DNA from 2 places in the Delftia sp. Lp-1 genome. Region 2 is predicted to be linked to the other one. Evidence: riboswitches for the same ligand, from Rfam matches in the RefSeq annotation. Region 2 holds a riboswitch; the other holds the start of a gene.
What was found. A riboswitch is a leader RNA that binds a small molecule or an ion and turns the genes downstream of it on or off. The one in region 2 is predicted to bind cobalamin.
Positions count from the first base shown of each region.

Region 1 (4,407 bases), 2.2 Mb from region 2:
GCTGGTGCGCTGCCTGGCGCGCGGGCGTGACGATGACCAGGTCCGGCTGGCGCGCCACCACGGCGTCCACCGAGAACCCCAGCCGCCCGCCCACCTTGGGAATGCGCTCCACGCCCGGTGGAAAGCGCGTGAAATCCTCCACGCCCACCACGCGGTCCAGCAGGCCCAGCGCGGCCACCAGCTCGGTATTGGAGGCAAAGATGGAGACGATGCGCTGCGGCGGCGCGGCAATCTCCACGCGCCGGCCCAGCGCATCCTGCAGCACCACCGGACCGCCTGCAGCGACGGTGTCGGCCCAGGCCGCGGGCAGGCCGCAGGCCAGGGCCGCCGCCGCGCCCTGGCGCAGCAACTGGCGGCGCGTGGTGCTGGATTGCCTCATGCCGTGGTCCTCAAAACTCTGCCTGGAGGCCGACCATGAGTTCGCGGCCCGCCATCGACGTTCCGCAGCCGCCGTTCTGGTACGCCGGGTTGGCGATGCAGGGCGCGCGGTCCAGTGCGATGAAGATGGGATGGCGGTTCAGGTCGAACAGGTTGTTGACGGCTGCGAACAGCTTGACGCCCGGCGACACGCGGTAGTCGGCCCGCAGGTTCCAGATGGTGAAGGCGCCCTTGCGGTGGATGAAGGTGCTGCTGGGCTCGCCCTGCGGGATGAGCAGCGCCTCTTCCGTGTCGTACCACATGGGACCGCGCAGCAGCGTGGACAGCTGCAGGCTCCAGTCGCCCTGCAGGCGCCCGCTGCCCTGGCCGTAGCGCACGCCGGCCGAGGCCTCGTAGCGGTACATGCGCTGCACCTTGTCGGTATTGGCCGACGCTGGCGATCCCTTGTCCCGCATGCTGAAGTGGTAGTAGCCGCCAGCCCAGGCCTTGAGCTGGTGGCCCGTCAGGTTCAGCGCCCGCGCCAGGTCCATGTCGGCCTGCATTTCCAGGCCGCGCGCCACGATGTCGGCCGCGTTGTTGGCGTAGTCCGAGGTGTTGGTCGTGGCCCCGCGCGAGACGGTGATGATGCGGTCGCTGATGGTGTTCTGGAACAGGGCCGCATCCACGCGCCAGCCGGGCTGCTGCAGCGCAGCGCCGACCTCGATCTGGCGGCTGGTCTCGGGCTTGAGGTTGGGGTTGCCGAAGGTGCGGCCACCGCCGACGGCCGTGAAGTCCGAGGCCAGCTCCGTGGCCGTGGGCGCGCGGAACCCCGTGGAGGCCGCAGCGCGCAGCGTGAGCCGGTCCGTGGCCTTCCAGGTGGCGCCGGCCGACCAGGTGTGGTTGTCGTAGTCGCGCGTGCTGGCCTGGGCCAGGGCCAGGTTGGGCGTATCGTCGAAACGCGTCGTGCCCCAGGTCTTGCGCAGGCCGGCACGCAGCGTGAGGCGATCGTCGAACAGGGTCTGCGCGTCCTCGAAGTACAGCGCGTGCACCTGCTCGGTCTGGTTGTTGTCATAGGGCGCGACTTGGCCCGCCGGGCCGCCCGGCATGGCCACGCGCAGGCGGTCGGAGCGCAGCTTGCTGCGCTCCCAGTCAAAGCCCATCAGCAGGTCATTGGTCTGGCTGACACGCAGGCGCGGCTGAAAGCGCAGGCCCGTGGCGTCCAGCTGGCGGTGGTTGTAGTCGCGCGCCGTGCCGGGCACCGCGCTGTTGCCCGAGCGGATCACGGGCGATGCCCAGTTGAACTCATCGGTATCGACCAGGCTGTAGAGGTGGGTCGTCCAGCTCAGGCGCTGGCCGGGCAGCGCGCCTTCGTAGGTCAGGTCCAGCGAGCGATTGCTGCGGTTGTCGCGGCTGTAGATGTTGGCGCCCGATCCGCGAAAGCCCGCGTTGTAGATGCCGTCCGTGCGCAGTTGCAGCTCCACGCGGTGCAGCTCGTGCAGCTGCCAGCCCAGGGCGCCGCTGGCGCCGCGCCGCTTCCAGCCCGTGTTCTCCAGGCGCGTGCCGCCGTCGCCCGACTCGTAGTCGCCGCGCCCGCCTGCGCTCACGCCGAAGTACCAGTCGAAGCGGTCATTGGCGCCGGCCGTCTGCGCATCGGTGCGCCACAGGTCCCATGAACCGGCCTGGACCTGGGCACGCGTGCCGGGCGCCGTCGCCCCGGTTTTCATGATGATGTTGACCACCCCGCCCATGGCCTGGCTGCCATAGATCACCGAGGACGGGCCGCGCACGATCTCGATGCGCTCCACATCCGAAGGGCTGAGCTTGGACAGGTTGGCCGTGCCCGCGCGCCGGCCGTTGACCAGCACCAGCACCTGGCTGCGGAAGTCGCGCCCCTGGCCGTCGGTGGAGGCGCCGCGCAGGTTCATCGAGGTCTGGGCCGCCGTCCATTCGCTGAGAAAGCCCACGGCGTTCTCGGCCAGCAGGTCGGTGACCGAGCGCGCGCTGGAGCGCTCTATGGCCTCGCGGTCGATGGTCTGCGTGGTGCCCGCGATGCGGCTGCGCGCCTCGGGCCGCGCGGTGGCGGTCACGAAGACGGCGTCCAGCGCATCGTCGGCGGAGTCCGTGGATCGGCCCGAAGCCGGCTCCTGCGCGGCGCCGGCCGCTGCAGCGCAGCTGGCCAGCAGGACGGCAGCCGCTGCGGGCCGCAGGCTGGAGACAAGAGGGAGAACAGAGAGAAGGCCGGAGGAATCGGCGGCCGAAGAAGCGAAGCGCATGCGTTGACCCAACTGCCCCACTCACCCGCGGGGCCTATCGTCTGAACCACGCCGCACAGCGCGCACGCCGGAGCCGGCCACGGCAGCGCAGGCTGGGGCCGGACCGGACAGGCGCACTCCCGCGGCGTCCGAAAGCAATGCAGAAGGCCGGTATCCGGGCTTGCGGAACGCTGCGGCGCGCAGGGTGGGCGCGCTGCGGCAGGCATCCCCGCCTTCCCATGCCCGAGAAGGACACAGTGGCTTGCGGCACGTGGTTTGGGGCGCGTCCGCGTGGGGAGTTGTATTCCGCTGACCGTTGCGGGGGCAGCGCAGGCATTGCGAGCGGCCACCTCGATGGCATCGCGCACCTGCTTCCCGTTGAACCCCTGGCCGGTGAACGGCATGGGGCACCTTCAGCAACAGCGCACCGCCACGGCCCAGAGGCTGCGGCGGTGCGCCAGCGGCGGATTATCGCCCAGCCCAGAAGCCCGGCACCCGGGCCAGCGCCCGCAGCGCGCGGCGGCTGCTGCGCGCGCTCGTGGCCAGGCGGGCCTGCAGGTAGCCGGCGGCGAACCAGGCGCGCGGGTCGCGCGCGGCCTCGGCATGGAAATGCTCGGCCGCCACGGCCATGTCGTTGTGCAGGCCCAGCGCGTCCTGGGCGGGCACCAGCGCCTCGGCAAAGCGCCGGCCCTTTTTGCCGGGCCACATTCCGGGCGCGAATTCCCGCGCAAAGTCCGCCAGGTAGCGCAGGCGCTTGAGCCGCTTGCGCACACGGTGCTGCTGCGGCAGGGGCAGGCGGTCGAAGTGCCGGCCATCCCGCAGCACCTGGCGGTGCAGGCGCGCCAGCCGCCGTGCCAGGTACTTGCGCGTGCCTGCGGCGGACAGGTGGGCAAAACGGGCCGATGGCTCTCCCTGCGGCGCCTGCGCCAGCGCCTGGATCTCGGCCAGCGCGTGCAGGAATGGCGGCTCGCGCACGGCAGCGGCTGCATCCGCCTGCACGGCCTGCGGCGCCTGCCAGTCGCACAGGGGCGCATGGGCTGCCTGCAGCAGCGGGCGCACCACATCGGCCAGCGTATCGGCATCGCGCAGCGTGCCCAGCTGCGCAAAGGCCTGGGCCAGGGGGTCATCCCATTCGGCGCGCATGCCGGGCGCCAGCCCCGCGCATTCGCGCAGCACGGTGCGCAGGCGCCGCAGGGCCACGCGCAGCTGGTGGATGGTCTCGGCATCGCTGCCACCGCCCTCCAAAACCGCCAGATGCGACTGCACCTGGGCCAGGGCAGCAGCCAGCGCCGCACGCACAAAGCCGGCCGCATCGGGCCGGTCAGGGTGCTGCTTCGCAGAGGTGGACATGGTCAGGAGAGGGTGTGCGGGCGTTGCTGCGATTGTGGGCACCGCCCGGCCCCCGGGTCAATCGGCGCCATCCCCGCTCAGGCTGTGCAGCGCGGGCCGGGCAATGCGCACATAGTCGGCCGAGTCCAGCACGATGGAGCGGTCCAGCCGGCCCGCGTTGAAGGCGATCTCGCCAAAGCGCTCGACCAGGGCCGGGTCCACCACCAGGCGCACCTGCGGGTTGAAGGAGAACGGGGGCACCGATCCCATCACGCAGCCCGTGGCGGCCTGGGCCTCCTCGGGCGAGGCCAGCGTGGCCTTGCGCACGCCCACGGCCTGGGCCAGGCGCTTGAAGTCCAGCTTGCGGTTGCCGGGCAGCACGGCCAGGAACAGCTGGGGATCGCCCGCACCGGCCGCATCGCGGCTCTTGCAGAGCATGGCCTTGGCGCCCTGGCCGGGGGCGGTGCCC
Region 1 is NZ_JAJALJ010000001.1:273,899-278,305, reverse strand. Features, by position in the region: gene LGR64_RS01225 (ABC transporter substrate-binding protein) at 1-379, opposite strand, end outside; gene LGR64_RS01220 (TonB-dependent receptor) at 390-2,630, opposite strand; cobalamin riboswitch at 2,759-3,039, opposite strand; gene LGR64_RS01215 (CHAD domain-containing protein) at 3,078-3,959, opposite strand; gene LGR64_RS01210 (YbaK/prolyl-tRNA synthetase associated domain-containing protein) at 4,017-4,407, opposite strand, start outside.
Region 1: another riboswitch for cobalamin. It lies ahead of LGR64_RS01220 (TonB-dependent receptor); the one in region 2 lies ahead of LGR64_RS11010 (TonB-dependent receptor).

Region 2 (4,407 bases):
TTGCAGCCGCCAGCCGGCCCTCCCAGGCCTGTCCAGCATGCGGCTGGCAGGCGCTCCCACCGGTTGACATTCTGTCCACTGCAAGAAGCGGGATGCAGGCGCTGCGGCGGCGCCCTAGACTGCGGCAATTGCCCACAGCGCCGATACCGCCAACCGCGCCCGCCATGCACAACCTCGGTCTTTTCGACAACGAAGCTTGCGAATCCGCCCCGCACTGCCACTGGACGCAGATGGAGCACCAGCTCGATGAGCAAGGCTGCGCGCGCCTGCCCGGCCTGCTGGATGCGCAGCAGTGCCGCGACCTGGCCGCTCTTTACGCAAGGGAGGACGGCTTTCGCTCCCGCATCGTCATGGCACGCCACGGTTTCGGGCGCGGCGAGTACCAATATTTCGACTACCCCTTGCCACCGCTGCTGCAACGCCTGCGCGAGCAGCTGTATCTGCGCCTGGCGCCGGTGGCCAATCTCTGGAACCAGCGCATGGGGCTGGAGGTGCGCTATCCGGACCGGCTGCAGGACTTCCTGGCGCGCTGCCACGCGCAGGGCCAGTTGCGGCCCACGCCGCTCATCCTTCAATACGGTGCGGGCGACTACAACTGCCTGCACCAGGACGTCTATGGAGAGCATGTGTTTCCGCTGCAGGTGGTGCTGCTGCTGTCGCGGCCCGGGCGGGACTTCACGGGTGGCGAGTTCGTCATCACCCAGGCCGATGGCGACCGGCAGCGGGCCGATGTGATGGCACTGGACCAGGGCGATGCGCTGGTCCTGGCCGTGCGCCACCGGCCCGTGCCCGGGCGGCGCACCGGCTACCGCCGCGTGGCCATGCGCCATGGGGTCAGCCGCATCCACAGTGGCCATCGCCATACCGTGGGGCTGATCTTTCATGACGCGCTTTGATGGATGGCCGGTATGAGCACGCTGGATCTTTTCGCCGATGAACAGCCCGCCGGGGCCGAATCCATAGGTCCGCAATCCGTGGTGCTGCGCGGCCATGCCCTGCCCCATGCCGTGCAGTTGCTGGAGGCGGTCGAAGGCATTGCGGCGCAGGCGCCGCTGCGCCATCTGGTCACGCCGGGTGGCTTCACCATGTCGGTGGCCATGACCAACTGCGGCGCGCTGGGCTGGACCAGCGACAGGCGCGGCTACCGCTACAGCGCCATCGACCCACTCAGCGGCCAGCCCTGGCCGGCCATGCCGGCCGTGTTTGTCCGGCTGGCGGGCGAGGCGGCCGCTGCGGCGGGGTTCGAAGGCTTTGTGCCCGATGCCTGCCTCATCAACCAGTACCTGCCCGGCACCCGGCTTTCCCTGCACCAGGACCGCGACGAACGCGACCTGGGCGCGCCCATTGTCTCGGTCTCCCTGGGCATGCCGGCCACGTTTCTGTTTGGAGGACTGGCGCGGGCGGACAGCACGGCCAGGGTGCCGCTGCAGCATGGCGACGTGGTGGTCTGGGGCGGCGTGGATCGGCTGCGCCACCACGGCGTGTTGCCGCTCAAGGACCAGCCTCACCCGCTGCTGGGCGGGCGGCGCATCAATCTCACTTTTCGCAAGGCGGGCTGAATGGTTGGACGGTCTGAAATGGATAGGCTCAACAGCCAGGATCGCTTCGCCCGCCTGGATTGGGCGCGGATTGCCGCTGAGCTCGATGCCGAAGGCCATGCCCTGCTGCCGCAGCTGCTGACTGCGGATGAAAGCCGCGCCTTGGCCCGCGAGGCGGCAGCCGCGTCTGGCCTGCCGCCCTGCGTGCAGGCATGGCGCCCGGTGCTGTACGGGCATCTGCTGGCCCTGGCCAACCGCTGGCGCGAACACATGGGCATGCAGCCTGGGTTGCCAGGCTGCTTCGAGGATTTCATGCGTCAGGGCCGGCAAGCCGGCCAAACGCAGCCTCAGCCACAGCCACATCTGCTGCGCGTGCCGCAAGCGGGTCATGCCCCGCTGCGGTCATACAGCGAAGGTGCGGCGGTGTTTCCGCTGCAGTTGGTGGTGCTGCTGTCCCAGCCGGGCCAGGATTTCGAGGGCGGCGAATTCGTGATGACCGAGCATCGCCCGCGCATGCAATCGCGCCCCATGGTGCTGCCGCTGGGCCTGGGGGATGCGGCCATCATCGCCACGGGGCCGCGCCCGGTGCGCGGTTCGGCAGGCTTTTACCGCGTTCACCTGCGGCATGCCATCAGCCGCGTTCACCGCGGCGAGTGGCTGGGTCTGGAGCTGCTTTTGCACGACGTGCCCCAGGCGCCCAAGGCTCTGCAAACAGACCGCTGGCTATAATGCCGCGCCTGCAAAGGCATCCGTGCAACAGGTGTCCACATGCCAGCCATGGGGATGAAACGGGAACAAGGTGACTGCCAGCAAATGCTTTTTGCGCTGCCGGCACAGGCCTTGGCTGCCCCCGCAACGGTAAACAAGTCAAGGTGCTCCATGCCTGTCCCGCCAGTCTCCGCAACCCTGCGGAGGGGCGATGACAGGCTGTCACTGGTCCATGGCGTGGTCTGCAACATGCAGCTTTTCGCGGGTGGATTGGGAAGACGGGGCGCTGGGCGGAAGGCATGTCCTTGCGCCGCTTGTGAGCCCGGAGACCGGCCTGCTGCGTTTCGCGCCTGCTGTGCAGGCGTTTTCTTGACTGTCTGCGGGGTGCGGATGGCAACGTCCTGCGCCCCTTCCTCCCACGCTGGCTGGAGAGGTGGCAGTGCCTTGCTTTCGCATCAGACGGTCGAAGACCGATGTTCGAAATGCATTCTTCCTTTTCCAGGGTTTCCAGCGCTCGCGCTGCCCAGTCCCTTTCCGTGCGGCTGAGCCCGCTGGCCCTGGCCTGCGCCTTCATCTGCCTGCCGGCGCAGGCTCAAACACAAACGCCCACCCCAACGCCGCCATCAACAGCCCTGCCCGAGGTCCAGGTCACCGGCCAGGCCGAACGCATCGGCCAGCAACTGGCCCAGCCTGCGCGCTCTGCCAGCCATACCGGCGTCTCCAACCAGGAAGTGCCGGCCAGCGTGGATGGTGTTTCTGCCGAGCAGATGCAGGAGCGCGGCGACTACGCCCTGGTGGACGCCGTCACGCGCACCGTGGGCCTGACGGCCAGCAGCACGCCGGGCAACGGCGGCCTGGCCTTCAGCAGCCGTGGCTTTGCGGGTGTCAATTCCGTGGGCGTGGCCGAAGACGGCATGGTGCTGGGCGTGGCTGCGGGCACCACGGCCTATCCGGGTGACAGCTGGGGCTACGAGCGCATCGACGTGTTGCGCGGCCCGGCCTCGCTGATGTACGGCAGCGGCACCATGGGCGCCACGGTCAACGCCCTCCGCAAGCAGCCCAGCCGCGCCAACTCGGCCGAGGTGCTGGTGGGCGCGGGCACGGACGACACGCTGCGCCTGGGCCTGGGCGTGACCGGCGCCCTGGGCGCCTATGCCAGCTACCGTATCGACAGCTACACCGCCCGCAGCGCGGGCGAGCGCGATCTGGACCAGTCGCGCAACGGCAAGTTCATGAGCACGCTGCGCTTGGAGCCCACGAGCGACCTGCAGATTGACCTGATTGCCGACCGCAGCGTGCAAAAGCCCAGCCGCTACTGGGGCACGCCGGGCCTGGACGGCAAGGTGGTGGAGTCCCTGCGCGACCGCAACTACAACGCCGAAGACAGCGTGCTGCGCTATGCCGACGAGCGCCTGCGCGCCAAGGTGCAATGGAAGGCCAATGACTGGCTGACGGTGCGCAACGAGCTGTACCACGTGAAGTCCGACCGCCACTGGCGCAACATCGAGGCCTACGCGCTCAACCCCGCCACCTGGACCGTGGGCCGCTCCGACTACCTGGAAATCCTGCACGACCTGGAGCAGACCGGCAACCGCCTGGGCATGAACGTGGACCGGGGCTCACACAAGATCGCCATGGGCTGGGAGGCCGCGCGCATCAACCTGCGGCTGTCCAACAATTCGCCCTATGGCGGCTCGTCCACGGTCTCGGCCTGGGACCCCGTGCATGGCAGCTGGGCCAGCCCCGATCTCACCGCCGCCAAGACAGAAACCGGCGTGACCCAGCATGCCCTGTACCTGGAAGATGCCTGGCGCATCAGCAACCGCTGGCTGGCCATGGCCGGCCTGCGCCGCGATGTCTACAGCTTTGCCAGCCATTCCCTGGTGGGGGGCACCGATTTCAACAAGACGCTGGCCGCCACCTCCTGGCGCCTGGGCCTGACCTATGAGCTGGCCCGCAACACCCATGTCTATGGGCAGATCAGCTCGGGACACGATCCCGTCAACAGCCTGGTGTCGCTGAACCTGGCCAACACGGCTTACAAGCTGAGCAAGGGCCGCCAGGCCGAGATCGGCATCAAGCAGCAGGTGGCTGGCGGGCGCGGCGAATGGACGCTGGCCGTGTTCGACATCAAGAAGGACAACATCATCACGCGCGACCC
Region 2 is NZ_JAJALJ010000001.1:2,457,857-2,462,263, forward strand. Features, by position in the region: gene LGR64_RS10995 (2OG-Fe(II) oxygenase) at 165-896, shown strand; gene alkB (DNA oxidative demethylase AlkB) at 909-1,559, shown strand; gene LGR64_RS11005 (2OG-Fe(II) oxygenase) at 1,578-2,267, shown strand; cobalamin riboswitch at 2,280-2,598, shown strand; gene LGR64_RS11010 (TonB-dependent receptor) at 2,720-4,407, shown strand, end outside.